DNA from 2 places in the Bacillus sp. 01N42_2 genome. Region 2 is predicted to be linked to the other one. Evidence: predicted binding sites of a transcription regulator. Region 2 holds the regulator's gene; the other holds the start of a gene.
What was found. Region 2 encodes LexA, which represses DNA repair genes until DNA is damaged. Its sites were predicted from a motif close to CGAACATATGTTCG; they were not measured.
Positions count from the first base shown of each region.

Region 1: a site for LexA is predicted at 2,264-2,277, ahead of ruvA (Holliday junction branch migration protein RuvA). Genes of this name have one in related genera too.

Region 1 covers NZ_JBFTRO010000003.1:274,469-289,918, forward strand. Annotated here, with positions in the region: gene queA (tRNA preQ1(34) S-adenosylmethionine ribosyltransferase-isomerase QueA) at 1-360, opposite strand, end outside; gene AC1DN5_RS08955 (DUF2905 domain-containing protein) at 386-586, opposite strand; gene ruvB (Holliday junction branch migration DNA helicase RuvB) at 579-1,583, opposite strand; gene ruvA (Holliday junction branch migration protein RuvA) at 1,594-2,199, opposite strand; gene AC1DN5_RS08970 (intercompartmental signaling factor BofC) at 2,334-2,810, opposite strand; gene AC1DN5_RS08975 (hypothetical protein) at 2,976-3,095, opposite strand; gene AC1DN5_RS08980 (YhcN/YlaJ family sporulation lipoprotein) at 3,219-3,812, opposite strand; gene safA (SafA/ExsA family spore coat assembly protein) at 3,959-5,179, opposite strand; gene nadA (quinolinate synthase NadA) at 5,306-6,409, opposite strand; gene nadC (carboxylating nicotinate-nucleotide diphosphorylase) at 6,409-7,260, opposite strand; gene nadB (L-aspartate oxidase) at 7,242-8,807, opposite strand; gene AC1DN5_RS09005 (IscS subfamily cysteine desulfurase) at 8,912-10,063, shown strand; gene AC1DN5_RS09010 (transcription repressor NadR) at 10,060-10,602, shown strand; gene pheA (prephenate dehydratase) at 10,628-11,485, opposite strand; gene thrR (transcriptional regulator ThrR) at 11,501-11,944, opposite strand; gene obgE (GTPase ObgE) at 11,998-13,284, opposite strand; gene AC1DN5_RS09030 (sporulation initiation phosphotransferase B) at 13,316-13,894, opposite strand; gene rpmA (50S ribosomal protein L27) at 14,212-14,496, opposite strand; gene AC1DN5_RS09040 (ribosomal-processing cysteine protease Prp) at 14,509-14,850, opposite strand; gene rplU (50S ribosomal protein L21) at 14,853-15,161, opposite strand; ribosomal protein L21 leader region at 15,175-15,248, opposite strand; gene AC1DN5_RS09050 (M50 family metallopeptidase) at 15,309-15,450, opposite strand, start outside.
Region 2 covers NZ_JBFTRO010000002.1:94,090-109,539, reverse strand. Annotated here, with positions in the region: partial or broken gene AC1DN5_RS04500 (GNAT family N-acetyltransferase) at 1-262, shown strand, start outside; gene AC1DN5_RS04495 (hypothetical protein) at 641-823, opposite strand; gene AC1DN5_RS04490 (peptidase G2 autoproteolytic cleavage domain-containing protein) at 991-3,408, opposite strand; partial or broken gene AC1DN5_RS04485 (TM2 domain-containing protein) at 3,682-3,835, shown strand; gene AC1DN5_RS04480 (dUTP diphosphatase) at 4,000-4,434, shown strand; gene AC1DN5_RS04475 (poly-gamma-glutamate hydrolase family protein) at 4,647-5,471, shown strand; gene AC1DN5_RS04470 (hypothetical protein) at 5,578-5,727, shown strand; gene AC1DN5_RS04465 (prohibitin family protein) at 5,714-6,544, shown strand; gene AC1DN5_RS04460 (YndM family protein) at 6,571-7,020, opposite strand; gene AC1DN5_RS04455 (hypothetical protein) at 7,177-7,605, shown strand; gene lexA (transcriptional repressor LexA) at 7,944-8,564, opposite strand; gene yneA (cell division suppressor protein YneA) at 8,717-9,028, shown strand; gene AC1DN5_RS04440 (YneB family resolvase-like protein) at 9,044-9,694, shown strand; gene AC1DN5_RS04435 (DUF896 domain-containing protein) at 9,763-9,996, shown strand; gene tkt (transketolase) at 10,162-12,165, shown strand; gene sirA (sporulation inhibitor of replication protein SirA) at 12,317-12,763, shown strand; gene AC1DN5_RS04420 (YneF family protein) at 12,849-13,067, shown strand; gene AC1DN5_RS04415 (aspartyl-phosphate phosphatase Spo0E family protein) at 13,141-13,314, opposite strand; gene AC1DN5_RS04410 (cytochrome c biogenesis protein CcdA) at 13,516-14,223, shown strand; gene AC1DN5_RS04405 (response regulator) at 14,308-14,670, shown strand; gene AC1DN5_RS04400 (CcdC family protein) at 14,749-15,240, shown strand; gene AC1DN5_RS04395 (DUF2621 domain-containing protein) at 15,268-15,450, opposite strand, start outside.

The sequences.
Region 1 (15,450 bases), on a different contig from region 2:
CGTGCAGACCGCTGTCAGCCGGCCGTCCCCAAATGTCAGGACCGTTCCTTTTTTTACGCGTTTCGCCGGCTTTACAAGCGTTTCCCATGTGTCATTCTCTTCCTGTTTTAACAACAGGAGCTCCACTTTCGCTCCCGTATCTTCTTTTGTGCCGAATAATCTGGCAGGGAGCACGCGGGTATTGTTCAAGACGAGACAATCCCCTTCTTTAAAAAAGCTGACAATCTCTTTAAATGAACTGTCCGTCAGCACGCCCGTCTGTTTGTCAAGCACCATCAGCCGTGATGCGTCACGCTCTTTCAGCGGCACTTGGGCAATGAGGCGTTCAGGCAGTTCAAAATCAAATAAATCGACTTTCATCATTTCACCTTTATTCTGTCTATTGTTATTTCATTCTGCCGAAAAAATTGAGCAGGATGGATAGTATCACACTGATTACAATACAAGTAACAACGGGAAAGAAAAATGTGACATTTCCCTTTTTAACGAAAATATCTCCGGGCAGCCGTCCGACAAAGTGCCAGACTGCGCCGGCAATAAGCAAAACAGCACCGAGAACCATGAGAACCTTCGGAAAATCAGTCACAGGCGGGCGCCTCCAATCGAAAATGCTCATATACAGCCGGGGTCACGACCCGTCCCCTCGGCGTTCTCTGAAGAAATCCGATCTGCAGCAGATACGGTTCGTACACATCCTCTATTGTATGCGGTTCTTCGCCGATTGTCGCGGAAATCGTATCAAGGCCGACCGGACCGCCGCTGAATTTTTCAATCATGCCCATCAGCAGCTTATGGTCAATATGATCAAGGCCGAGCGCATCGACTTGAAGACGTTCGAGCGCGTCGTGAGCGATTTCTTCAGTGATGCGGCTGTCGCCAAGCACCTGGGCAAAATCTCTCACTCTTCTGAGAAGCCGGTTTGCAACCCGCGGCGTTCCCCTTGACCGTCTGGCGATTTCCAGAGCCGGCGCTTCTTCGATATCCACTTCAAATACTTCAGCCGTTCGTGACACGATATCTGTCAGCTCTTCCTGCGTATAGTATTCAAGGCGCGACAGCACCCCGAACCGGTCTCTGAGCGGTGCGGTCAATAATCCCACCCTGGTCGTCGCTCCTACCAGCGTAAAAGGCGGAAGGTCAAGACGGACGGATCGGGCGGACGGGCCTTTACCAATGACGATATCAAGGCAGAAATCCTCCATCGCCGGGTACAGCACTTCTTCAATTGAACGGTTCAGCCTGTGAATTTCGTCTATAAACAGCACATCACCGGGTTCGAGCGCCGTCAGAATGGCTGCCAAGTCTCCCGGCCTTTCAATGGCCGGCCCTGACGTTGTCCGCATCTCCACACCCATCTCATTGGCCACGATCGACGCAAGCGTTGTTTTTCCGAGACCCGGAGGCCCGTATAAAAGAACGTGGTCAAGGGTTTCCTGCCTCATTTTCGCCGCATCGATAAACACGCGCAGATTTTCTTTCACCTTCTTTTGGCCGATGTACTGGGCGAGATTCTGCGGCCTGAGGCTTTGCTCGATTATTGATTCATGGCTGTCTGCTTCACTTGAAACGAGCCGTTCATCCATGAACATCACCTTACTTTAATAATTTTTGCAATGCTTTTTTCACATATTGATCTGTTGAAAGCGCCGTTTCCTCTTTTAAGTGAGGAAGCACTTTTTTAATTTCTTTTTCGGCGTAGCCGAGAACCCTGAGCGCTTCAAGCGCCTCGTCAAGCGCCGTTTCAGCCTCTTGTTTTTCAATGCGCGCTTCATGATTGAACAAGTTGTCAATCATTTCAGGCACGACATCGGCCAGTTTGCCTTTTAAATCAAGAATAATCTGCCGCGCCGTCTTTTTGCCCACACCCGGAAATTTCACCAAAAAGGCTTCATCTTCCTGTTCAATCGCTTCGATGACGGCTCCCGGATCACCGGAACCGAGAATGGCGAGCGCCCCTTTCGGCCCGATGCCGGTGACGTTCAGCAGCTTTGTGAAAAGCGCTTTTTCTTCCCTGGTTGAAAAGCCGTACAGAGAAAAGGCGTCTTCTTTTATATGATGATACGTAAAAATGGTCTCTTGATTGCTTACCTTATAAATAAACGGATTCGGCGTGAAGACCTGATAGCCGATTCCGCCGTTTTCAATCACGATGTATTGGGGAGATACGTAATCAATCGTCCCCTTCACGAATTCAATCACACCTATTCACCTCTTTGACTGCTTATCATTGTAACACAAAAACAGCCAAAGTCTTATAGAAAAGTTAACGTATGTTCGCTTTGACACCTTCCGTTCAGAAAAAAAAGACATGTGTCACATGTCTTGCGTCAAAGTCAGCCGCTGTAAGTCTTAATATGATCGATCACGCTCTCAAACTCCGCTTTTGTCCTGTACGGTATACCATGTTCCAAATGCTTTTGCAATCGGCTTTCCAACCGCTCTAAATCAATTTGGAAGAAAGACTGGATCGGCTCCGACAGCGATCCGGGACGGCCGTGAAAAGTGGAAATCACCCCTCCGTCCGTGACACCGATATAACCGTTTACCTTACTGAGCGGAGAAATATCATCAACATGCTTACGGAAAAGGACGAAGCCTTTTTTCTGCTCAACGAGCGTCCAGCCGGCGTATGCGGCCCAAAAGTCTTCCATCGCCAAAACGGTTTCATCCGTATGTTCGATGCCGACATCACCGTCAAGATAAACCTTTTCCAGCTGGACGTGCACCCGAAGCGGCCCGTAATGCTCGACCTCTGCCCCGTATGCACTGTTTCCTCCGCAAATCAGGACTGCAGCTGATAAGATAAGCATAAATAAAAGACGCCCACCGTAAATTCGTTTCACCAATAACACCTCTTTATTCAATCAAACTCTTGATGCTAGTTTGACCAAAGATGCCGGTGCTTAACCGTTTTCTTTCTTTTGACGGTTTCGCCGAAAAAAAAGCAGCCCTCTTATGAAGACTGCCCCGCTTTATTATGCCCGGCAGGCTGATATCAGTTTCATCTGTCCGGGCGTCAGTTTGAGTCGGTATCCTCTTACAGTCAAATACACAGTTTTTGTCCCGCAGCTTTTGTCGCGCTCCGTTTTTTTCATCCCGGCTCCTCCGTTACATTTTATTTTGCTTTAATGTTAACAGCGCAATATAAAGAGCGTTTTAAGACTATGTAAAGAAATGATGAAAAAATACTGCCGGATGAAATCATCCGGCAGTCCCGTCTAACGGCTGTTTTTGTTCATGTCTTGAAGCTTTGTAAAAGTGGCGTTATCAGTAAATACTTGAATTGCGCGGCCGTCCGCGAATTTTTTGGCTGCATGTTTGACATGTTTATCATCATTTTTCGTGAAAGGATGATTTGTTCTGACAGCAATGACGACTCTCGTGTCAGTTACGACGACCTGACTATCCTGTACGCCTTTTACTTTTTTCACGCGGTTTGCAATTTTTGCCGCCATTCTAATGTTTTCGGCGTTGTCATACCCATTATAAGACATAGAGGCCGGCGGCGTATTGGCGTTGCGGCCATTATATGTGCCGTCCGTTGTTAACGGAACCCCGTTATTCGGCGCATTTCGGTAAGACACGTTTGTCGTATCCCGGCGGCCGTTTCGGTTTTCCATCATTTCGGAAACAGGTCCTTGATGGTCCATTCCGTACTGGCGTCTGCCGTTATCATTGTCATTTGAATAATACCCGACCGGACGTGTTGTCTGATTGTAGCGTCCGTCATTCATGGCATTATTTGCTCCGCATGCCGTTAAACTTGCAGTCACGGCTAAAACGCCTGCGATTGTCATCAGTTTTTTGCCCAATGGAAAAACCCCCCGTGGATTCATCGCTGTGTGAGCGTTTTCCGCTCATGTTTAGGATGTGCGGCCGGCGGCGGGTTTAAGCTTGTCAGTTATGTCCATTCTTCTTCGGACATAAAAAAAGGAACGACATACATCGTCCCGACAGATTAGTCTTCATCTTCCTCCGGCCGTCCGAATACTTGATTTGGACTCGGCTGATTCGGCGCGGCATTGGGATTTGCTCCGCCGTAAGGCATAAAATATCCGGCATTTGCGCCCATATTCGGATATGGCTGCACAGGCATATTGGCGTGATGGTGATGTGAACCATGATGATGTGAACCGTGGTGGTGATGATGGTGATGATGCGAATCATTGCAGCCGCAATCATCGTCCTTAAATTTCCCATCGTGATGCGGCTCGTTTGCGTAATGTGATGAATAGCCGCCGTAATACGGCATATGTCCGTATGGAGCACCGCCGAAACCAGATGTAAAACCATCAAAATGCTCTGCATTTTCATGGGCCTCGTTTTCATATTCACCGTAACCCGCTTGCGGCCCAAATCCCGGGTGATGGAATCCGTGATGATGGAATCCGTACGGTAACGGCATCGGCATTACCGGAAAGCCTCCATAACCTCCTCCAAAACCGCCGAAACCTCCGCCTACCGGGAAGCACGGATGGCATAATCCCGAACCCGGCAGCATCGGTGTCACCGGAACCGGACAAGGACAAGGCATGCACGGAATCGGATAATGCATAAAAGGCGGTTCAACGGCCGGCATATTCGGAAATGGGACATTCGGGATGTTTGGCATGTTCGGCAGATGATAAGCTGCGTTTTCTTCTTCCATCTTTCCGGCTTCAGGCGCCTTTGGCATATTCGGGTAATTCGCGTTTTCCATGTTGATCATTTCCTCCTGTTGTGGAATGTTATTGTCATGCTCTTTTTCTTTCGGCTCGACAAAATGTGTCACCGGTTCCTCCGGCTTAGGAGGCGACCACGGCTGAAACAGCTGATTGGTCGGATAATACTGATTCATATCAGCTTCCGGCAGCACATTTTCATGCTTTTCAGAGATCGGCGGCACATACGGAATTGACGGCTTTGGTTCTTCCGGTATGGTGTCTTCGATATCCACAACTGATTTCGGTTTTTCTTTGGCATATGGATGCTCATGCTTATGCGCAGACGTTCCGAAGTTTGCCTTTGGTTCTTTTCTGACCGGAACGGCTTCTGAAGGCACCTTTATCTTCATTCCAGGCATAATTAAGTCTGGATTGCTCAGCTGATTATTCAATTTCTTTAATTCTTCAAAATCAACTCCGTATTTTTCAGCTATTTTCCAGAGCGAATCGCCTTTTTGAACGATATGAATTTTCAACGTTTTCCCCTCCTATGCACAAAACGTGAACGGTACATTTGTCATTACAATACGTTTCTTCACACTATATGCAGGCGAGCTGGGCATGATGATAAAAAATTTGGAAAGGAGGGGAGTTTTTTATTTTTACGTATGGCTCAGCATTCTGTTCAACGCACGAAGCGCTTCTGTCCGAACCGCTTCCGGAACCTTAATGACACCCTTCGGCTCACCTTTTTCAAGCTGCTCAAGCGACCACAATAAATGCGGAAGGTCGATTCTGTTCATTGTCAGACACGGACACATATCCGGATTCAGTGATTCAATCTGTTTATCCGGGTGCGATTGAATGAGGCGCTGCACAAGATTCATTTCCGTGCCGACAGCCCACTTGCTTCCCGGCTCAGCCTGTTCAATCGTATCAATAATGTATTTGGTAGATCCGCTGTCATCACTTAGTGAGACCACTTCCCGCGAACATTCCGGGTGAACGATAATACGGATGTCAGAATCCCGCTGCCGCAGCTGAGAAATATTTTCCGCTGTGAATTTTTCGTGTACGGAGCAATGTCCTTTCCAAAGAATGACCTTAATGTTTTCCGGGTGGTCTGTAAGCAATCGGTTCTGAGCCGGATCCCATACAGCCATTTCTGTCAGCGGAATGCCGAGGTCATATGCTGTATTTCTGCCTAAATGCTGATCCGGCAAAAATAAAATTCTTTCCTTTTGTTTAAAGGCCCATTCCAGCACGCTCCGGGCATTCGAAGAAGTGACGGTTGCTCCGCCGTGCCGCCCGACGAATGCTTTAATTTCCGCCGTCGAGTTAACATATGTTAACGGAATGATGGTGTTACCGTACAGCTCTTGAAGCTCTTGCCATGCTTTATCTGTCTGCTGTATATCAGCCATATCAGCCATCGAACAGCCGGCACGCATATCGGGCAAAATGACGGTTTGGTTATCATCAGTCAGCATATCAGCCGTTTCCGCCATAAAATGCACGCCGCAAAACACAATATATTCCGCATCTTTATTTTTTTCGGCTGCTTGGGCAAGCTGCAGGGAGTCACCGGCAGTATCGGCGAATTGTATCACTTCATCTTTTTGATAGTGATGTCCCGGAATGAACAGACGTTTTCCGAAGGACCGTTTAATCGCGGCGACCCGCTCCTCCATTTCTTCGGTACTCAAGTTTTTATAATGGCTCGGCATCATGTCAGCTGATGCAGTTAACACGTCAAAGATAGACATTATGAAAAATCCCCCTGTTCCGCCGCCGCAACATCCATGCTGATATCGGCGCTTTTTACTGAATGAGTCAGAAATCCGAGTGAAATATATTGTACGCCTGTTCCTCTATAAGCAGGCAATGTGTCGAGCGTTATGCCTCCGGATGCTTCCGTTTTGATATGGGCCGGTGTCATGGCTGCAAAACGCCGGACGGTCTCAGGCGGACAGTTGTCAAACATAATAACGTCTGCGCCCGCTTCTATTGCCTCCAGCAGCTGCTCTTCGGATTCGATTTCGACTTCTGCCGCAAGCATTTGCCCCGCAGCTTTTCTCGCCCGCTCCATGGCCGCCTTTATCGATCCGCAGGCGGCAATATGATTATCTTTAATCATGATGCCGTCATATAGGCCGAAGCGGTGATTACAGCCGCCGCCGATCCGGACGGCGTATTTTTCCAGCATTCTGAGCCCCGGTGTCGTTTTTCTCGTATCACAAAGCTTAATGGACGAATCATCAAGACGCCTTTTGGCCTCATCCGTCATTGTCGCAATGCCTGACATTCTTTGGATAAGATTCAGGATGACACGCTCCCCCGTTAGAAGAGCCGCCGCCGGGCCTTCCATTTCAGCAAGCACGTCCCCTTTTTTCATCCGTTCTCCGTCTTTTTTCAGAGAGCGGACGCGGATATCGTTGTTTAAAAGCTTCCACCCTTCACGGATAACGGCTTCTCCGGCAAACACACCGTCTGTTTTTGCGATAATCTCCGCCTTACATTGCTGATCCGAAAAAATTGCTTGTGACGTTACGTCACCCGTTCCGATATCTTCCTGAAAAAAATGTGTCAGCATTTGCTTCAGCTGCAGAATGTCCATATTTCTCCAATCCCTTCGTTTTTTCTGATAACTGTTCCTGATGTTGAATGAATGATTTGTTTTCCATGCCACTCTTTCTCTGTCCCGGGAAAATCAGCGCGAAAATGGGCGCCTCTGCTTTCCTCCCGGATAAGAGCAGAAGATACGGCGAGTTGTGCGGTCTGCCATAAGCAGGACAGCTCGGCTTGTTCCGTTGTGATATCCTTCACATTCATATGATGAACAGGTACTTTGTTAAGCCAGAATGCCAGCGCCTGCATGTTTTCTTTATCTCTGACGATGCCCGCTCCGGCTGTCATTTTGGCTTGGAGCATGTGAAGCGTTGTATCCGGCACTTGTAAGATGACGTCAGATTTTTTCGAAGCTTTTTTATATCTTCCGTTTAACGGTGTTTGAATGATATGTTCCGCACACCTTTGTCCGCTTGCCAAGGCTTCCAGCAGCGAGTTGCTCGCAAGCCGGTTTGCCCCGTGCAGGCCTGTGCAGGCGGTCTCGCCTATGGCGTAGAGATCAGGCACAGACGTTTTCCCCCATGTATCGGTTTTTACTCCGCCCATTAAAAAATGCATCCCCGGGGCTACGGGAATTCCGCTTTCAATATCAACGCCGGCTGTTTTACAAATTTCTGTTATGGTCGGAAAACGTTTGTTAAAATCGGCGATTCGGCTGCAATTCATGTAAACTGGATTTTCTTTCATTATTTCTTCGAAAATCGCCCGTGAAACGACATCCCTCGGCGCCAAATCTTCAAGCGCGTGTCTGCCCGTCATGATTCTGCGCCCTGAACGATCCGTTAAATATCCGCCTTCCCCTCTCACAGCTTCAGAAATCAGCCCGTACACAGTCCCGTTTTTCACAAGGAGGGTCGGATGAAACTGGGTGAACTCCATATCCGTGATCTCTGCTCCCGCACGTAAGGCAAGAGCGATGCCGTCTCCCGTTATGGCGGAATCATTTGTATGATACTGATACAGACTGCCGCAGCCGCCTGATGCAAGCACTACGCAATCCGCTCTTCTGTAAGAAACGGAGCCTGAAGCATCCTTTACGGCAACGCCCGCGCACCGTCCGTGTTCAATCAGAAGCTCAACAGCCGTTACGTGTTCAATGATCCGTATGCCGTCCCTCAGCTGCCGAAGCAGATACTCAACCAAAATCCGCCCGGTCGCATCTCCCCCGGCATGCAGAATTCGTCTTTTGGAATGAGCGCCTTCCCTGCCGAGACAAAATGTTCCGTCTGATTTCGTATCAAATGGAAATTGACTTTCTATCAGCCTGTTTATCATGCTTTGTCCGCTTTGCAGCAAATCCCGCACGGCTGTCACGTCATTATGGCCGCAGCCCGCATACAGTGTATCGTTCACATGGGAGTCAATGGAGTCATCTTCTGCATATGAAACAGCAATCCCGCCTTGAGCATAATGCGAATTGCTGTTTGTTACGTTTCTTTTCGTTATGACGGTCACTTGGTATGACGGAGGAAATGCAGAAGCACAGGCAAGGGCCGCCGTCCCCGAACCAATGATGATAATTGTTTTTCCAGACATAATCACCCTCCTGTTATATTTACACCTGTCTTGACACCTATATTTACACAAGGATAAAATAAACTCAAGCTTTTTTTAACATAAACGGATAGGAGACGGCTTGTATGATTTATCTTGATTATGCGGCGGGAGCGCCTTTAAGCCAAAAAGCCGCGGAAGTCTTTCAGCATCTCAGTACAGAAGTTTTCGGAAATGCAAGCAGCCTTCATGATGCCGGAGGGAGAGCGGCGGATGTGCTGGAATATTGCAGACAGTCTGCAGGAAAATTGATCGGCGGAGCGTCAGACGGCATTTATTTTACAAGCGGCGGCACGGAAGCGAACATTCTGGCCGTCCAATCATTGCTGCATGGTCTTCCCTCTCACAAAAAACATTTTATTACGACCGCAATGGAACACCATTCGATCCATAATGCCGCGGCGTTTTTAACTGATCAGGGAATTGAAGTCACTGTCATTTACCCCGACAGAAACGGCCTTATAACCGAGGACATATTGGCGGCTCATATCCGTCCTGATACAGGGCTTGTTTCTATACAGCACGCCAATTCAGAAATCGGTCTCATCCAGCCATTGGATCGCCTGGCCGCTTTTCTTCACCATCGAAACATTTTGCTTCATTGCGATTGTGTTCAAAGTTTCGGCAAACTGCCGATTGATGCAGATCAGACGGGAATCGATGCCCTTTCCGTCTCCGGTCATAAAGTATACGGCCCGAAAGGCACCGGGGCTGTTTACATTCGGCCCGGCGTCAGCTGGAAGCCGGTTTATCCGCATACCGTGCATGAAAACGGGTTCAGGCCCGGTACCGTGAATGTACCGGCCATCGGCGCTTTTACCGCTGCTGCGGAGTATGCAGTGAAACACATGGCGGAACACCGTGAGCATGCAGAGAGGCTGAGGAAATATTTTTATGAACAAATCCGGCTTCAGGGCCTCCCTATTACATTTTCGGAGAAAGAAACCGACGGTGAATGCCTGCCCCACATTGTCGGGTGTTTTTTTCACTCCTTTGAAGGACAATATGTTATGTTAGAATGTAATCGTAATGATATTTGCATCTCAACCGGGAGCGCATGTTCCGCCGGCAGTCACGGCCCTTCTTCAGCTATGAAGGCGCTGAGAAAAACCGAACGGGAAGCGCGGCAGTTTTTCCGGATCTCATTCGGAAATGAAACAACATGTGAACAGCTCGATATGCTGATACATACACTTACGGCGCTATGGGAGCAAAAGAAAGGAGAATCAGCAATTTGACAGAAGGAACGAAGCTTACGGGGGCGAAAAGACGCGACATGCTGCTTCAATGGCTGAAAGAAGCCGGCTCACCATTAACAGGGGGCGAATTGGCCAAAAAAGCAAATGTCTCAAGACAGGTGATCGTACAAGATATATCACTCTTGAAAGCAAAAAGCGAACCGATTATCGCAACGAGCCAAGGCTATTTATACATCAGCATGAATGCCGGCAGCGAAAAAAACGCCGAACGGATTGTCGCCTGCCTGCACGGCCCGGAGCGGACGGAAGAAGAGCTTGAACTCATCGTCGATGAAGGGGTCACCATAAAGGACGTCATCATTGAACACCCCGTATACGGCGATTTAACCGCTGCCATAAGAGTCAGCACACGGAAAGAAGTTAAACAATTCATGGATCACATTAACTCGACAAATGCCGCTTACCTTTCACAACTGACAGGAGGCGTGCATCTCCATACATTAAGCGCGCCGACGAAAGAGCGGATTGATCAAGCCTGCCAAGCCTTAGACGAGGCGGGTATATTAATAAAAGATTAAAAAAAAGCCCCCAGAAGGGCTTTTTTTATATCGAATAGGATTGATATGTTCCCAGAAGCTTGACCCGGCAGCCGAGGGCTTCCATCTCTTGAACGGCTCCGGGAATGAGCACCTGATCCATCGCCTGTTCAATATCAATGATAAAGAAATAGTTGCCGAGACCCGTTTTTGTCGGGCGCGATTCGATCTTTGATAAATTCAGGTTTCTCCATGAAAAAGCGGACAGCACCCTGTGCAGTGCGCCTGATTGGTCATCTTGGGGAAGCATCACCATCATCGTCGTTTTTGATCTTGATGACAGTTTTGCATTCACTTCAAATGAGACGTCTTTTTCAGGCGAAAGAATGACGAATCTCGTGTGGTTATCCTGATAATCCTGAATATCCCGTTTCACGATGCTCAATCCGTATGTAGCAGCCGCCATTTCATTCGCAATCACGCCGATCGGAAGTTCCGGATGCTCACTCACATACTTAGCAGCCGCACCTGTTGACTTCGCATACTCATAAGGAACAGACGAAAAATGCCGATGAAGAAATTTGTGGCATTGCGCAATCGCATGTGAATGAGAAAAAATTTTCTCAAGCTTTTTCCACTCATTTTCTCTCGAAGGGTGAACGAGCAGGTGCTGGTAAATCGGCAGCGTCATTTCCCCCACAATCGCAAGAGGCTGCTCATGAATCAAATAGTCAATCGTTAAGTTAACCGATCCCTCCAGCGCGTTTTCCAAAGGAACAAATGCAAGATCCACTTCTCCCGCAACCGCCGCATCCATGCACGCAGGTATTGTATGATAAGGTGCTTGTGTCACGCTGTTTTGAAAGCAGGAACTGACTGCTAGATGTGTAAATGTGGCTTCTGGCCCTAAATAACCGACTCTCATGTTTCTCTTCTCTCCTTACGCGCCTGACCCTAAGATCTCAACTTTTTCTATAAAATCAAATTTTCTCAGTTTATTCATTAACGTATGAATGTTTTCTTCCATTGCGGATGTGCTGATTGAGAGCGTGACATTCGCCCTGCCCTGAAGCGGAATCGACTGGTGAATGGAAAGCACGTTGCTTCCTGAGTCAGCCACCGCCTGCAAAAGCTGGGACAACGCGCCTGACCGATCCTCCAAATGAAAGAAAAGTGTGATTATTTGTTCTTTAACCATCGTGTAAAAAGGGAAAACCGCATCTCGGTATTTGTAAAAAGCGCTTCTGCTTAAATCAACTTTCTGCACGGCATCTGCAACCGATTCAGCCTTTTTTCTGTCCAGCAGTTTTTTGACTTCAAGGGTTTTCCGCATCGCATCAGGCAGAACGTCTTCACGCACTAAATAAAATGTCTCTTCTTTCACCTGCACCCCTCCCTCTTACATCAGAGAGCCTGCATCGCAAGCTCTCCGTCTTTTTAATCAATAAATTCAAATTCAAATTCCAGAAGCCGGATGATATCGCCATCTTTAGCCCCGCGTTCTCTGAGCGCTTCATCAACGCCCATTCCACGCATCTGTCTTGCAAAACGCTTGACGGATTCGTCACGGGAGAAGTCAGTCATTTTAAAGAGGCGTTCCAGACTGTCACCTGAAAGCACAAACGCACCGTCCGGATCACGGGTAATGTTAAATGGAATTTCTTCATCTTCCATCGTGTACATCACGCGGTTTTCCGCCAATTCTTCTTCATCATACAGCGGGAATTCAGGCGTTGTTTCCAGCTGGTTGGCGACTTCAAACAGAAGATCGCGGAGCCCTTCTCTCGTCACCGCGCTGATCGGGAAGACAGGATGGTCATCCTGAAGCTTTTCTTTAAACGCTTTAAGATTTTCAGCCGCTTCTGGCATGTCCATTTTATTCGCAACGATAATTTGCGGACGCTCCGTCAGCCGCAGATTGTATTCACTGAGCTCCTGATTAATGGTCACATAATCCTCATACGGATCACGGCCTTCCATCGCTGACATGTCAATGACATGAACGATGACGCGCGTCCGTTCGATATGGCGGAGAAATTGGTGGCCTAAGCCGACTCCTTCGTGCGCTCCTTCAATCAGGCCGGGCAGATCCGCCATGACGAAGCTTCTTCCGTCATCCGTTTCCACCATGCCCAGATTCGGAACAAGCGTTGTAAAATGATAATCGGCGATTTTCGGCTTTGCCGATGAAACGACAGACAGAAGCGTAGATTTTCCGACGCTCGGGAAGCCGACGAGACCTACGTCTGCAAGCACCTTCAGTTCAAGCACGATATAGCGCTCTTTTCCGGGCTCTCCGTGCTCTGACAGCTGCGGTGCCGGGTTAGCCGGTGTCGCAAAACGGGTATTCCCGCGTCCGCCGCGTCCGCCTTTTGCGATGACGGCGCGCTGTCCGTGTTCAGTCAGATCGGCAATGACCTGTTTTGTATCGTCATCCGTAACGACTGTGCCGGGCGGAACTTTAACAACCATATCGTCCGCGTTTCTGCCGTGCTGGTTTTTAGACATGCCGTGCTCGCCGCGTATCGCTTTGAAATGGCGCTGGTACCGGAAGTCCATAAGCGTGCGCAATCCTTCATCAACCTCAAAGACGACGTCGCCTCCATTCCCTCCGTCACCGCCGGCAGGACCGCCTTTCGGCACATATTTTTCACGGCGGAACGCAACCATTCCGTTACCGCCGTCGCCGCCTTTTACATATACTTTCACCTGATCTACAAACATAATATCCTCCGTTCTAAACCGTAAAAAACCGCTAGTTCATTCCAATTTCGGCCACACATTCATGGCCGGTCAGCTCAAATTGCATGACATCAAAGTCCTCATACCGCGATTTGCGAAATTCATCAAACACATCTGCATTCGCAATCGTTCCATGAAAATCGAGATATACAATAAGCTGTCTGTCAGGGTGATCCGTCTGCAGCGATACGGTCAGATGATTTTCACTTTCATTGCTTACCGCCAGACCGAACAGATGAAACAGTTTTCTCATCAGGTTCGACAGCTTTTGATCATATGCCGATAAATCTTTAATTTCTCCGAGCACTTCGTATTCGAGCCTCATATAACGGGACTTCCAATTAAATGTAAGAAAGTCAAACGCCAAGTGCGGGATTTTCAGGTTTGAGAGCTTTGACTCGTGCTTTGCATCTATGACCATTTCGTCGATTATTTCAACGACCCTGTGATACTTCTGCAAACTTAAGTTTCCTTTTATCAGCTGCAGCTTATTCATCCAATCATGACGGAAATGGCCCATTAATTGGATCAGCTCATTAATCAGAGCCGCATCGCTTACAGGTTCTTCTTGTTTCTTCGATACATCCTTCATTTTCGCACTCCCAATCGTTTAATTTCTTTTTAGGAGTCTTGATAAGTGTGTACTATGAATTATAACAGAGAAGGCTTTGTTAAAAAAACACTTGTTTTTCCTGGTTCATCATGTTCCTTTTTCGGATCGCATGCACTGCGGATGCCAGGCAGAAACATTTTTGGTATCACTGCTTGGGGAACATATCCAGTGGGTATGAGAAGCTGATGTCCTCATTCAAGGCGGGGTTCACTCACGCATCCTCTGCTTTTCATTCTTGATGTTACTCCGCTTACTGCAAAAAAAACTCCAGTCAACGACCGGAGTTTTTTGTGTCATTATTGAGCTACAGGATATACGCTCACTTTTTTGCGGTCACGGCCGAAACGTTCGAATTTAACAGTTCCGTCGATTTTAGCAAAAAGAGTGTCATCTCCTCCGCGGCCCACGTTTTCACCTGGGTAGATTTTCGTTCCGCGTTGACGGTAAAGGATAGATCCGCCTGTTACGAATTGACCGTCTGCACGTTTAGCGCCTAAACGTTTAGATTCAGAGTCACGTCCGTTCTTTGTAGAACCTACACCTTTTTTAGAAGCGAAAAACTGAAGATCTAATCTAAGCATGTAACTCACCTCCTATATTTGGTTTGCAGTCAACCGTAAGTGTTCACTGTAATCCCGCTCGATCGTTTCAAGAGAAACAATCATGCCTTCAATCAGCAGCTGCGCTTTTTGCAAAGCTTCCTGATCAGCGGCTTCAGGGAATTCAAAGTAGAAATAACCCCCGTCCTCGCCTATATCAAGAATCGGTTCGAGAGGAGCCAGCGCGATAACCGCATTGACCGCCCCGAAAACGACAGCCGTAACCCCGGCGCAAACGAGATCTCGTCCATGTTCAGCAAAATCGGCATGTCCCGTCATTTCAAAGGACAAAATGCCCCCGTCATTTCGGGATCTTCGAATTGTTGCCTCAATCATGCTTACGCGTTGATTTTTTCGATTGTCAATTTAGTATAAGGCTGACGATGACCTTGTTTTTTATGAACATTTTTCTTTGCCTTGTAACGGAAAACAGTGATTTTTTTCGCACGGCCTTGTTTTTCAACTTTAGCTGTAACTGTCGCGCCTGCAACTGTTGGGTTGCCGACTTTCACGCTGTCTCCGCCAACAAACAATACGTCTTCAAACGTCACTGTTTCACCTGCTTCAGCAGCAAGTTTTTCGATGTAAACAGTTTGACCTTCTTCAACTTTGATTTGTTTTCCGCCTGTTTTAATGATTGCGTACATTCTCTGCACCTCCTATTAGACTAAGACTCGCCAGCAACAGGGGGCTTTAAAGCTCTTATCACCTGTCCCGAGCGGTTGTAGCATTGGTGCTACATATCCATAACATTAAAAAATATATCAGACCTAAAGAGATATGTCAATCTATTTCTAGTAAGGCAGCAGCAGGTCTTCCATGGAGGAATCTGTCCGTTTATCGGCAAAATATGCATGAAGCACTTCATTTTCATCAAGCTGGCTGATCTTCTCGCCGGCTTTTTCTATGATAATGGGATGCTTGCAGCCCCGTTTA
Region 2 (15,450 bases):
TGAGAAAAAAGATGCGAAGGGAATAATCGGAACTATTGGTTTCAACTCTTGGGTGCCCAAGCATAAGCGGGCGGAGGTCGGTTATGAGATTCATCCGATAGGCGCTGTTGTTTTCATTGAGAAGGCAGCGTCTCATCAATTATTGATAAAGGCGGGGTTTCAATCAGAAGGAATTTTGAGAGGATATATGTATCAAAACGGACTGCCCCATGATACACGTGTATATTCTATACTGAATGAGGACGTTGATGAGACGCTATAAAGCAATCTTTCAGCTGCGTCTCCTGCAGAAGGAGTTTGATTGTAAGAAACGATTCCAATAATCACTAACAAGATAATCAACACAAATATGCTCCACAGAGTTATTTTTAAACATTTTGACATGACATACCCTCACTTTGAAAGACTTTACCGGATCTGTGATCGAAGACCATTTCAAGTATATTCATTATAAAGGAGAAAAATGAGCAGTATCTCGGTGCAAAAATAAAAAAACTTGCGGTGCGCTGCCGCAAGTTTTTTCGCATTAAGGTCTGTGGAATTCAATATGCTGATTATCACGATCAAAATCTTATTTAGAAATGCACATTAACAAAAACACCCGGAGTTCACCGGGTGTAAAAAGCGTTGATATGTCATGTCAGCAACATTTTTTGCATTTTCTTTTATAGACAACGATGTAATCATAATCAAGATGCTTTTTGTCTTGTTTCTTCTTCTTTTTTTGTTTAGGCTGCTTTTCTTCCTTTTTACCGTGATCATAATGTCCGTCCATATCCATATCCATATCCATTTCCATATTCATATCCATGTCCATATCCATACTCATATCCCTCCTTTTTCATCTGACGGTAGTATTCTATGACAGAAGGAACAGATGGCTTGGACAAATGAAACGATATGCTGTAAAAGAGGCGTCTCATCCGGTATAAAAAAACAGGATCATACCCGTCCGATAGATAGGGAGGAAATGATCCTGATATGAAAATACTATTTGATAACCGCTATTGCAATGCCGTACCCTTTTTCTGGACTGTATAAGGCCGTCAGTTTCAATACCTTCCAGCCTTCTGCGGCTTTTGTACCGATTCCGTTATGGGCCGTGATATAATCTCCCGGGTTTACCGTACTGTCTACCCGTACGTAGTGCCGGCCGCTGAGTCCGACAATATGCCATTCGTCTCTGGCGGCGCGCGCTTCATAGTCAGCTTCAAGAGCCGGACTGCAGTCTGGGTTTTGTTTCGGCACGCGTATCGTTTCTCCTGTTTCTTCGTCAGTTACATTTTCATATATGAAACCGCCGAACTCGTTTGTCAAAAAACGGCTTTGCCATCCGAAGCTTGCGGCTCCTGATATAAAAGCGGCTGTTTCTGAAATGACGCCGAGCATATAATCACCAACGTGAGCCGGCTCGATTTTTTCTCCCCTCACTGTGACGATCGTCCCGGCGGGAATCGTCTGGCCGTTTACACTTTCAAAATATTCTCCGTACCCTGACAGGGAAGAGGTGACGGCTCCGGCGAAAGTTCCGTGGCCGCCCGCTGAGTCCAGTTTCCACTTAATGGACTGATGCCCTCCGGCAACGGTGTACGGTTCTTCCAATGTAATGCTTTCTGATGACAGAATAGTTCTGGAGACTTTGCTGCCCGTAACATGGACATTGTTTGAAGCAGCGATAAATGCCCTTGAACCTTCGGAACTTGAACCTCCGGAAGAGCTGATGATCGCATTTCTGTCACCTCTTGCCGTAATATCGCCTGTGCCCGCAATAACGGCGCTTGTCGGGTTAAATGCAAAACCCGAGCTTGTCGCAAGCTGTGCGCCGCCTTTTAAATTGACGGGGATCTGCTCGTAAGTCTGTCCTTTTATAGAAGCGGCAGCGCTGTAGCCTTCCGCCTGCACGCCGAGAATGACAGCCTGGCTGTTAGGGGACGTAATTCCGACAGCACCGCCATCTCCGATCATCGTTCCATTCATAATATTTACGTTATATTGGCCTCCGCCAATTGAGATGCCTTTGGGAGAAGACTTGTAAATATCAAAATTTGAAATTTTAACATAATCGGTTTTATTTGATCCGCCGGATATATTGATGTCAACACCGGCTTGTGTAAAACCGCGTATTTTAATGCCGCTGATCGTAATATTTTGACTGCGGTATTGAAGGGCTACGACAGGATTCCCGCCATAATCATATGAAGGATCGCCAATAGCTGTGAATCCGTTTACATTTACGTTTTTGTAGGCAGAGATAACCAGCGCCCTTGGAGTCACGCTGTCATAGAGAGCGTTGAAGACCGGTTCAATCGCGGTGCAGTCGGTTAAAGTAACATCATAAGCCGTCGTGCTTTCGGGGTCTGAGGCCTGGTGGTGTCCGATATGACGAATATCAAACGAACGTACATCACGATACGAAACATGGCCGATAATATGAACATTTTGGGAAGCCGGCCACAGGCTGTGCGCTTTTACTTCAATTCCGCGGATATTTCCGCTCGTATAGTTATTCAAAAGCCATACATGTTTAGAGCCGTCATCAATTTCAATGCCATTCGAATTTGCGCTGCCCTCGGCATGCTCTGTGCCGCGCGGGTTCCCTGAATGACAGTTGGAAATGAAAATATATTCGCTGTAATGGGTGGTAATGCCGTCGTCTCCGGCTCCGTACGCCACACAGTTATCTATCCATATATAACGGCAGCCGTCTTTCGTCCATTCTGTTTCAGGCAAATGATCATAAGCCGGGGATGTGATATCGATACCATGCAGACCTGCGTTAACCGCTTCAACATTCTTGACCCAGCCGTATTGCACATTGGCAAACGTTAAACAGCTGGAAAATTGTCCCCCGGGGTTTCGGACTCCGCATTGACGATCAGGATTCCAGTCTAAAGTCATGCCCTGGACAAAAATATTACGGTTTCCATTTTCGTAGTTATCATTGGTTATAACCCATTCATATGCGGGAGTGTCCTCATGGAGTTTAATTACGGTAATCCCTTGTCCCTCACCGGAGATGGTAGTCCACGACGGAAGTTTTATCCCTTGAACTAAAAATTCTCCTGCGGGAACATTTACTTTGACGCGGCCGTTCCCGATCGCTCTCCGAAAGGCTTCCGTATTGTCCCGGCCGTCAGGGACCGCTCCGTAATCCTCCACATTTACTTCCCGGGTGATTTTATTCATAAGCATTTCGTATTCAGTATCAAGCCGTTCTTTTAAAAGTGAGGTGACCATTCCTTCCGCCGTCACCCGGGCATCTGCGATCTCAAGATTATCATCTGTTGCGGAATGCTTAATAAAATTCTGCATCCTTGCTTTGAGATGTTCCAATTCAGAGGAATGAGCAGGGTGAGACTGCAATGCGGCGTTTAAAGACGGATCAGGAAAGTTTTTAAATTGAACCATTCTAAAGACACCTCTTTCTTTTGATATAAGCGCTTGACGCAGGGGAGCAGTAAAAAGCCGCGCGCCTTAAGCGCTTATTCATCAAATTCTTTGTTGAGAACGAAATCCCTTTTAAAATCAGATTGAATTTCAAAAAAACGCCAATATTTCAGGTGAAAGATCAAAACGAAGAAAGTTTTTGAAAACTAGTATAAAATTTACCTTTATATAGAGTGTGTATTATAAGTGGAGCTCTCCTGTGAAAACGATGGAAAAAGATTGTTGGGGGACGTTATGATAAGTAAGGAAAGCAGAATTGCGGCTGCAATATTAGCATTTTTCTAGGGGGTTTCGGCATTCATAAGCATTTATTGAATATATTATTTATCTCTGCGGAAGCGAACAAGTATTTGATCAAAAGTATAATGATTATTATGACCAACAGTAATCAAAAGCCTGAGTGGGATATCCCGCTTATCGGTTTCTTCTCAATTAAGCGTTTTCTTTTCTTCGCATTAAATCCTTTCCTCAGCTGCTCAGTTAAAATGGTATAATGGTGCACGGATTGGTCATTAATACGACTAAAATAGGGAATCAAAAGGAGCGGCGAACATGACTTTACAAATTAAAATTAAATATTCAGATGATACACAAACGAGAATCAGTAAAATTGAACAGGGCGATTGGATCGATCTGCGGGCTGCAGAGGATATAACAATCAAAAAAGGTGAGTTCAAACTTATCCCGCTCGGAGTTGCGATGGAGCTGCCGGAAGGATATGAGGCCCATGTCGTTCCGCGTTCAAGTACATATAAGCATTTCGGTATTATTCAGACAAATTCAATGGGTGTCATCGATGAATCTTATAAAGGTGACAATGATTTCTGGTTTTTCCCGGCATACGCACTTCGGGATACCGATATTTCCAAGGGAGAGCGGATCTGCCAATTCAGAATCATGAAGAAAATGCCTCAAGTGGAATTGATCGAAGTGGACAAGCTCGGGAACAATGACCGCGGCGGTCTGGGATCAACAGGCACAAAATAAAACGATTAAAGACTGCTGTTAAGCAGTCTTTTTATTGATTTCGAAGCGCCAGCCGCGCTAGCATATTGATAAATGATTTCCCGATATTCCCTCTTCAGCATTCCGTCTATCTAGAAGATGCTCTGATGTTTTTATTCTTTAAGATGAACGGAGGTCTTGTCCAGCGTATATAATATTGTGACAAAAGTGTAAACAAAAGAAAGGATGATGTTATGAAAAAAAGGGTTAGAAGAGAAGACCGTAAAGCTGCTGGCAAAGAGGCAGAGCAGAAGAAACCGTCCAAAGTCACCCTGTTCTGCCGTTCGCTTCAAAGGCTGAAGCATTTGTATTGTAACATAAACATACAATTGCCATCAATAACCAAAAAAGGAATTTTAGTTTTAATTTTATCGTTTTTGCTTCTGCCGTTTTTACGGGCTGATGCCGCTTCAGATACTTACGGCAGTTTCGAGGAATTAAAACTGCATGAGGCCCCCTCCGTTTTTTCTATTTCATCGAAAGAACATGACCCTTCTGTTCTCATATTAGCTATACACGGCGGAGGCATAGAGCCGGGTACCAGTGAGTTGGCCAGAAAAATTGCCGAAAACCGGAGCCTGTATTTATTTGAAGGGTTAAAATCAGCCGGCAATGCTGAGCTGCATTTGACCAGTTCGCATTTCGACGAACCTAAAGCCGTTCAAATGGTGAAAGAGCACTCAAATGTCATTTCATTGCACGGTTACGGCAGCGACGATAAAAAGATAAAAATCGGCGGTACAGACAGAGAACGGGCCGAACTTTTGACAGGTGTGCTGAAACGAAACGGGTATCCTGCCGTTCTTCTTGACATAAATGATAAATACGCAGGTGTCAGTCCGAACAATCTTGCCAATCAATCTTCATCCGGATTAAGTATTCAAATCGAAATGAGCACCGGTTTTAGAAAATCACTGTTTGACACCTTTACGCTTAAAAGCAGAGCGTCCACACAAAACGATACCTTTCTCCAATTCACAAAAACGATTTCTGATTTTATCAATGACAATTATAAATAAGCACGCCGCTTTTTGCCGGCGGAGCTTTTTCTTTTGAAATTTATGAAACTTTAAGTTCTTAAGATCGTATACATAACTGACAGGATGAAAGAAAAGAGGTGGGCGAATGAAAGTGATGATTGGGTCTGTCATTCTTCTTGCCATCATCGGATTCGGTTTATGGCTGATGCTGAGTCCAATCTTTAAACAAGTGGGAAGCGGAGCCAAAAAATTTAAAAAGTCATGGGAGGAAGAAGATCAGCATGAGCGAAAATAAGCGGAGAAACACAAAAAAAATACTCGGCGGTGTGATTATAGGCGCAGCCCTTTTAATTGCGGGCGTTACGGCGTCATTATTTATTGAAAAAATACCGAATGGTTATGTCGGAGTCGTATACTCACCGAACGGCGGGGTAAAATCCGAAACTTTGGATCAAGGCTGGCACTTAGTCGGTTTGTTTAATAAAGTAACGGAATATCCGGTGCGTATGCAGACCGTAAATAATGAAAATATAAAAGTGGCAACCTCAGACGGTAAAAATATTGAAATGGATATCGCTTACAACTATGTTGTGCAGCCTGATAAAGTAGTCGATCTGTTTAACAAATTCGGGGCGGTAGACGTTGAAACGATTGAAAATACATATTTAAAAACAAGACTGTGGGACGCGGCGCGAAAATCAATCAGCAAATACTCGGTTATTGACACATACGGGCAAAAATCTGCAGAAGCCGCTGCCGATGTTCAAAAAAGGTTTGCTGAGGATATGAAGAACCTTGGATTTTTAATTGATGATCTGACGCTTGGCGTACCGAAGCCGGATAAAGCCACACAGGAAGCCATTGATGCAAGAGTGAAGTCTTCACAGGAGCTTGAACGGACGCAGACTGAAATTAAAATAGCTGAAGCAGAAGCGAAAAAGAAAAAAATTGAAGCGGAAGGGATCGCTGATTATAACCAAATCATAAAAAAATCAATGTCTGATGAAATGATCAAATATAAATGGATTGAAAAATGGGACGGAAAAACACCGAAAGCGACAGGCACAGACTCACTGCTGCAGCTGCCGCTGGACGATCAGAAGCAAAAATAAAAAGAAAGGAGGCGGATGCCTCCTTTTTATGTTTTTTCTTCAGAATCTTTTTCCGGCATTAATTCTTCAGACGCCTCGGTTTGATATCTCAATTGTGTGCTGTCTGTCCCTGTTTCGCCCTGATAATCTTCAGGCAGCACAAATTGCTGCAGATACCGGTGGAAAAATGCTTCAAAAACAGAAAGGCAAAATGCAGAAATAACCGCTGCCGCTGCAGGGGAGACATTAAACCCGCCAATGTTCATTAGAAATATCCATAATATAATGAATGAAATTCCGAAATCAGCTGCAACGGCTGTAAAATTGCTTGTTCGCGGCAGAATCATGCAATCACCCAAAAAGTAAGTGACCAAACTTAAGATCAAGGTAATAAACAGAACGTTTAAAAAAGTTACTTGGTACATCAGATCGAGAACAATGTACAGCAAAGCAAGTGTGAGCGCTGTTTTAGAAGCGAAAGCAATTACATGTTTCATTTGAACCACCTTCGTTATTTCGTTTAGTCTTCATTGTAGGCAATCAGCAAATTTTTAAACTGGTATATAGTGGTTATAAAGTGTGCGTTTCAATAAAATGTAAATAGACATCACCATATTCACAAGTTAAAATATGTAAAAAAGGGGGATGCAAAATTGAAAAAATGGTGGATATGTATTGCTGTTTTTTTATTATGTTTTTGCGGAGTACACTCAGCAGAAGCGGCTACCACTGAATTCGGATCAAAAACAAGCTTTATAATGGAGGGAGATGTAAAAGAGTTTTTTATTGAAAATCCGGGGGCTGTATCAGCTGATGATTACCTATTAGGATACAAGTTCACCATTGTGAACAATTCTTCATGCAATTTAAACGTGAAACTCCAGCGGATGGCGCTGAACGGAAACTTTTATACATTAAGTTCTAAAAGTTACAGCGGCAGCTGGTTAAACCTAAGTGCCCAGGACAAAAAATCAATTGATCCATATCACAAATACAGGATTCTGATTGAAAGCTCTTCAAACGTCTGTGAACCTGTTCATATTAAAGGGTTATACGGCGTGGAATATTATCATTTTGATTGAAAATAGATACCCGCAAAGGCAGCGGGTTTTTTTACACCTCATCAAAACTTATTGTGCTATGTACTAAATTTTCACAAATACAATGTAATCCGCCCGCTCCAGGTAAAGGTAGATGTATATCAAAATCAGCCCGCACAAATACAAAAGTTGAAAAATGGATAAAAAGTTTCCTTTAGGAAACATTATTTGTTGACTTCAAAAGTGAGATGACAGATAATAAAGATGTAAGTTTTTCCTCCTTAGCAGGTTCGTTTCTTAAGCCAGGGCGAATCTGCTCTTTTTTTGCAAAAGAAAAACCCCTTTCAGAGGGGTTTTACGATAAATAAAGTTTAATAGAATTAATGAACGGCTCTGAATACGCCGATCACTTTCCCTAAAATGCTTACGTTTTGCAGGATAATCGGTTCCATCGTCGGATTTTCCGGCTGCAGCCGCACATAATTGTCTTCTTTATAGAAGCGCTTGACCGTGGCTTCATCATCTTCGGTCATAGCCACCACGATTTCCCCGTTATTGGCCGTGTTCTGCTGTTTGACAATGACGTAATCTTTGTCAAAAATGCCGGCATCAATCATACTTTCTCCCATGATTTCTAACATGAATACGTGTTCTCCCGGAGGAACCATCCGGTCAGGAAGCGGAAAATACTCGTCGATATTTTCAACAGCCGTAATCGGAATACCCGCCGTCACTTTTCCGATGACCGGAACATTGACAACCTGGCTTTTCGGAATTTGGACTTCTTCTTCATCCAATACCTCAATCGCTCTCGGTTTAGTAGGGTCCCGTCTGATCAGGCCTTTTGTCTCCAGCCGCGCCAAATGTCCGTGCACGGTTGAACTGGAAGCCAGTCCTACTGCTTCTCCTATCTCTCTTACAGAAGGCGGATATCCTTTCGTTTTTACCTCTTCTTTAATAAAACGCAGGATATCAAGCTGCCTTTTTGATAGCTTCGTCATATTTCGCACCTCAAAACGTCGATTTTAAGTAGATTATAGCATGATTTTCCTGACAGTACAAACATAGGTTCGAAAAAAACGATTGACAGAAACATTTGTTCGTATATACTGAAAGGTATAAAAAGCGAACAAACATTCTGGAGGTTGTTTAAATGGCGAAGGAATCTATCATATTTGTCGGACTGTTTACTGCGATTTTAAGTGCCGTTATTTTACTTGTTTCATGTGCGGGAAATGATCAGGCACTCAGCCAATATGTTAAAATAAAGGTTCAGGACGGAGATACTCTGTGGTCACTTGCGGATCAAGTAGCAGAGAAGAAAAATATTAACAAAGAAGATTTCATTGAGTGGGTGACGGAGAATAATCATCTCCAAACTGCTGATATAAAGCCCGGAGACGAACTTATTCTTCCGGTTAAAAAGGAGCATCCGGCCGTATATCAGCTGGCCATTGTCAATTAGAGAGGAAAGAGAGAAATGAAGGCGCTCATTTATGCCCGGGTAAGCACAAACAAAGAACAGCAGCAGACGTCTTTAAAAAGACAGGAAGAGGAGCTCAGTGAGATCGCTGCGGCAAACGGCATGGAAGTTGCAAAAGTCATTTCAGAGAAAGCCAGCGGTTACGAAATGGACCGCGACGGAGTATTTGAAATGCTTGATGAAATTAAAAAGTCACATATTGACGCGATATTGGTGCAGGATGAAACAAGACTGGGAAGAGGAAACGCCAAGATCGCGCTTTTGCATTGTATTTACAGGGAGAACGTAAAGATATATACGACGGCTCATAAAGGTGAGCTGGAGCTTTCCGAAGCTGATACGATGGTACTCGAAATCGTCAGTATTGTTGAGGAATATCAAAGGAAAATTCACAATATGAAAATCCGGCGGGGAATGAAAAGAGCCGTAAAAAACGGCTATAAACCTGAACGGAATCTGAAAAACAGACATGAAAACAGCGGAAAAGAAAAAAAAGAGGTTCCTGTTTCGGAAATCATCAGGCTGAGAGCCAACAAGCTTACCTTTGCAGAAATCGCAGCCACCTTAAGAGGATTCGGCTATGATGTATCCAAAGCCACGGTTCACCGGCGTTTTCAGGAATATATCGCAGACAGCGAAGGCAGCTGACATGCTTCAGTTGTAAAAAAGACTATGTTTTAGTAGTATATAATCAACACGCATCAAAGGAGCTTATTATGATTTCTAAAGAAAAAATCGCAAGAATTAACGAATTGGCTCAAAAAGCTAAATCAAACACGATAACCGATGAGGAAAAAGCCGAACAGCAAAAGCTTCGCCAGGAGTATTTGAAAGGATTCCGCTCCTCAATGAAAAATACGTTAAAGAGCGTAAAAGTTATTGATCCGGAGGGTAATGATGTCACTCCTGAAAAATTAAAAAGGGAACAACAGAAAAATAATCTTCATTAAACAGAAAGAATACGGCAATACGTATTCTTTTTTGTATATACTAATATCAGGCTGTGATTTGCGACAATTTTCAACAAGTTTATCTCAAATTTAAGCTGAAAGAGTTGAGAAAAAGTCAGCATCGCTTTATGATGAAAAGGTACAACAATAAGGAAGGGGATTATAATGGATACAATTGAAAAGAAATCAGTTGCCACCATACGTACACTATCTATAGACGCAATTGAAAAAGCTAATTCCGGACACCCGGGCATGCCGATGGGAGCTGCTCCGATGGCTTACACGCTGTGGACGAAGTTTATGAATGTAAATCCGCAAAATCCGGGATGGTTTAACCGCGACCGCTTTGTTTTATCAGCAGGACACGGTTCAATGCTTTTGTACAGCATGCTGCATTTAAGCGGGTATGACCTCAGCATTGAAGATCTGAAACAGTTCCGCCAATGGGGAAGCAAAACACCGGGACATCCGGAGTTCGGGCATACAGCCGGCGTCGACGCAACAACCGGGCCTTTGGGACAGGGTATCGCTATGGCAGTGGGAATGGCAATTGCAGAACGCCATTTGGCTGAAACATATAACCGGGATTCATTCAACGTAGTTGATCATTATACATATAGTATTTGCGGAGACGGCGATTTGATGGAAGGCATTTCTTCTGAAGCCGCTTCTCTTGCAGGCCATCTGGAATTAGGCCGCCTGATCGTATTATACGATTCTAATGATATTTCTTTAGACGGCGATTTAAACCGCTCTTTCTCTGAAAATGTAAAACAGCGTTTTGAAGCCATGAACTGGGAAGTCCTTTATGTTGAGGACGGAAATAACATCGCTGAATTGACGGCTGCAATTGAGAAAGCGCGCCAGAATGATAAAAAACCAACATTAATTGAAGTGAAAACGACAATCGGTTTCGGTTCTCCAAACCGCGCGGGCACATCCGGTGTTCACGGCGCTCCGCTGGGACTAGAAGAGAGCAAGCTGACTAAAGAAGCGTACGCTTGGACGTTTGAAGAAGATTTTTATGTTCCAGAAGAAGTATACGCGCATTTCAACGAAGCTGTAAAAGAAGCGGGCGCGAAAAAAGAACAGGAATGGAATGAACAGTTCGCTGCTTACAAGGAAAAATATCCTGAGCTTGCTGAACAGCTGTCACTCGGAATGAAAGGCGAACTGCCGAAAGACTGGGATCAGGAAGTTCCTGTCTATGAAAAAGGCAGCAGCCTTGCTTCCCGCGCATCTTCAGGTGAGGTGCTGAACGGCATCGCCAAGAAAATTCCTTTCTTTGTCGGAGGATCTGCTGACCTTGCGGGTTCAAACAAAACGACAATCAAAAACGCAGGGGACTTCACGGCCAAAGACTACGCCGGGAAAAACTTCTGGTTCGGTGTCCGTGAATTTGCGATGGGCGCTGCTTTAAACGGAATGGCGCTTCACGGCGGACTCCGCGTATTCGGCGGCACATTCTTTGTGTTCTCAGATTATTTAAGACCTGCTATTCGTCTGGCGTCATTAATGGGGCTTCCTGTCACTTATGTATTTACGCATGACAGTATTGCTGTAGGAGAAGACGGACCGACTCACGAACCGATTGAGCAGCTTGCATCTTTACGCGCGCTTCCTAATCTTTCTGTGATCAGACCTGCTGACGGCAATGAAACCGCAGCTGCGTGGAAGCTAGCCGTTCAAAGCCAGGATCATCCGACAGCTCTTGTGTTGACACGCCAAAACCTGCCGACAATTGATCAGCAGGCTGAAGAAGCGTATGCCGGAGTAGAAAAAGGGGCTTATACCGTTTCCAAAGCAAAAACCGATTCACCGGACGCCCTTCTTTTAGCGACAGGTTCTGAAGTCGGACTTGCGATTGAAGCACAGGCGAAGCTTGCTGACGAAAACATTCATGTATCTGTAGTCAGCATGCCGAGCTGGGACCGTTTCGAAAAACAATCGGCCGAGTACAAAAACAGCGTACTTCCTCCGAATGTGACGAAACGTCTTGCGATTGAAATGGGATCAAGCTTCGGATGGGGCAAATTTACCGGTCTTGAAGGAGACGTTCTTGCAATTGACCGTTTCGGTGCTTCGGCTCCGGGAGAAACAATTATGAAAGAATACGGGTTTACTGCAGAAAACGTGGCTGACCGCGTGAAGAAACTGCTAAACAAATAAAGAAACAAAAAGAGGATGAGTCAAATCATCCTCTTTTTCCTGTTTATACGACAAAAATAGAAGGGGCGCCATAACAGTAATAGACAATTCTTTCTTTTCTCCTTTTGTATAATAGAAAGCAATACGCAGCGCTGTAAAAGGGGATGAGGAAATGGAACGTCATTACTATACACACCTGATTAAGGATGAGTTTGCGAACCACTACTTCGGGCGGGAAACTGCTATGTTTGAATTATTTCGAGACTATCATTGGACAAACCTGACACCCCAAGAATATCAACTGACAAAAAAGCAAGTTCACTATATAACAGAACCGATTCCGGTGATACATATGCATCAGCGTCTCCAGCTTCATTTAAACCGAATGAGTTACAGCCGTTTAGATTCAATTTATCAGCTTACACTGCCCGGAGAAAAGGGCCGCGCCACCTTCATGATGAAAGACAGCTTGATTGAGATTGCGGCTTCGGGAGATTATGAGGCGGAAACGATTTTCTTTGAGATTCTCCGTAAAATCAGCCCCTGCTTTCTTGCGATGGATTTTAAGACAAGGCGTTATGGGTGGTTAAATCCGGTCAGAGAAAGAAATTTTGTCTAAAAACGAGCAAAAAGAGATGTAAATGTTGTATAATAGCCTTTGGTTTAGTACACTTTAAACTAGACAACATGAAGGAGGAAATAAAATGACTTTATGGGTTGGCATCCTAGTGGGCGTTGTCGCATTGCTCATAGGTGTTGCACTCGGGTTTTTTATTGCTCGTAAATATATGATGAGCTATTTGAAAAAGAATCCGCCTATTAATGAACAAATGTTACGCATGATGATGATGCAAATGGGAATGAAACCTTCTCAAAAGAAAATTAATCAAATGATGAAAGCCATGAATAATCAAGCGAAATAATACGTAAAGATTATGATATAGAGATACATGGTTATAAAAATAAAAAACCCGGAGAGGGTTTTTTATTTTGGCGTCATGTTTCACCCCAACTGCCGGTGTGCAGTTCCTTTTGATATTGTATGAGAAGGTGGTCAAGCTCCTGGCTGAGTTCTATCGTAATGTTTGATGTCATTCCGTTTGTCATGACGATTTTAAGCAGCTCTGCCCGTTTTTTTTCAATTTCATTTAATAGATGCTCTCTAATCACAGGGATATATCCTTTCATACATAAATCTTTCACTTGAATCGCTATTATTATATCCACATTTATACTGTTTTTCAAATAAGAAGGAGTATAATATCTTGATGTCAAATTAAATTATATAAGCTTTTTCTATAAAAAGTAATCCTTCATAGGAAAGTGTTAAAAAAATGAAATGATTTTGTCATAACTCGAAAGGAGTGTGTCATGGTGAGTTTTAATTACTTTCTCACGTTTGGGGCCGGATTTCTGTCTTTCATTTCTCCCTGCTGTCTGCCGCTGTACCCCGCTTTTTTGTCATACATAACCGGTGTCAGCATGGACGAGGTGAAAACGGAAAAGGTGATGCTGCAAAAACGGGGGCTCGTGCATACACTTTGTTTTTTGCTTGGTTTCTCCGTGATTTTTATTGCACTTGGATACGGAACCTCGTTCATCGGCAGTTTTTTTACCCGTTATCATGAAGCGATCCGCCAGTTTGGCGCTATCATGCTGGTGCTTTTCGGGCTCATTACGGCGGGTGTGTTTCAGCCGAAAATCATGATGAAAGAGCGGCGCATTCATTTTAAGCACCGGCCTGAGGGGTTTATCGGCTCTGTTCTGATCGGCCTGGCGTTTGCAGCCGGCTGGTCGCCGTGCAGCGGGCCTATTTTAGGCGCCGTGTTTTCACTGGCCGGTACAAATCCTTCTTCAGCGGTGCCGTATATGTTTTTATATGTTTTGGGATTCGCCATTCCTTTTCTAGTTCTTTCATTTTTTATTACCAGAATGAATTGGATTCGAAAGCACCAGCTGCTTATCATGAGAACCGGCGGCATTGTTATGATTGTCATCGGAATTATGCTGTTTTTTAACTGGATGAGTTATATTCTGATCGTTCTGTCAAATCTTTTCGGAGGGTTCAAGGGGCTGTAAGAGATTGATAGCTTTTGAACTATTATATACCCTTTCTTTTTTGGTACAATAAGACTAGTTAATGTTAAATATGTGGAGGGGAATATGACACGAGTTTTAGTTGTAGATGACGCCAAGTTCATGAGAGTGAAAATCAGAGAGATTCTGGAATCGGCGAATTATACAGTGGCCGGAGAAGCGGCTGACGGCGAGGAAGCTCTGGCCGTTTATCAAAAAATCCGCCCCGATCTGGTGACAATGGATATTACCATGCCGGTTAAAAACGGAATACAGGCGCTGCAGGAGATTTTAGCTTTTGACCCGAAAGCCCATGTCATTATGTGCACCGCCATGCGGCAGCAGCGGATCGTTCTGGAAGCGATTGAACTGGGCGCTAAAGATTTTATCGTTAAACCGTTTGAAGGGTCTAAAGTGCTGGAGGCCGTAGGCAGGGTAACGGGAACATAAACGTATTTTCTTTTCACATTGGTTTTTTTATGTTTTTGGAGTATAGTATATAGTATCAAACTCCGTGCAAGCAAAGGAATGATAAAGATGATGATTATAATTTCATCCGTTATTGCAGCGGCCATGGCAATCTCTGTAATGATCGTGAGGATTAAATCCTCCGATAAGCCCGCTTCACCAAAAAAAATAATTCTCCCGCCGATTTTCATGAGTACGGGAGCGCTGATGTTTCTTTTTCCGATTTTCAGAGTGACAGGCGAAGAATTTTTGGAGGCCATTACGCTGGGCGTGATCTTCTCTATTTTTCTGATAAAAACATCTAAATTTGAGATTAAAAATAATGAAATCTATTTAAAACGGTCAAAAGCATTTGTGTTTATCCTAATTGGTTTGCTGGTTATCAGAATCGCTATGAAATCCATTTTGAGCACGACGATTGATTACGGAGCTTTAAGCGGAATGTTTTGGATTCTGGCTTTCGGAATGATTGTCCCGTGGCGCATCGCGATGTTTATGTCGTACCGCAAACTTGCCAATGAACTGAAGACCGCTGATATTCAGATGAATTAAAACCTTTCCGGCGGACGGAAAGGTTTTTTATTTGAGCAGGGTTTGATAAGGAGTAAGGTCAATCTGTTTTTCGCGGAGATGTTTTTTCAAAAACTGATGATCCCGCTTAGGGGTGGCCAGTATGTAACCCCTGATGATTAAATCCCGGTTTATTTGTTCAGCTTCCTCTTGTAAAGAGATTTCACCGATTTTTCCGGCGATTTTAGCTTT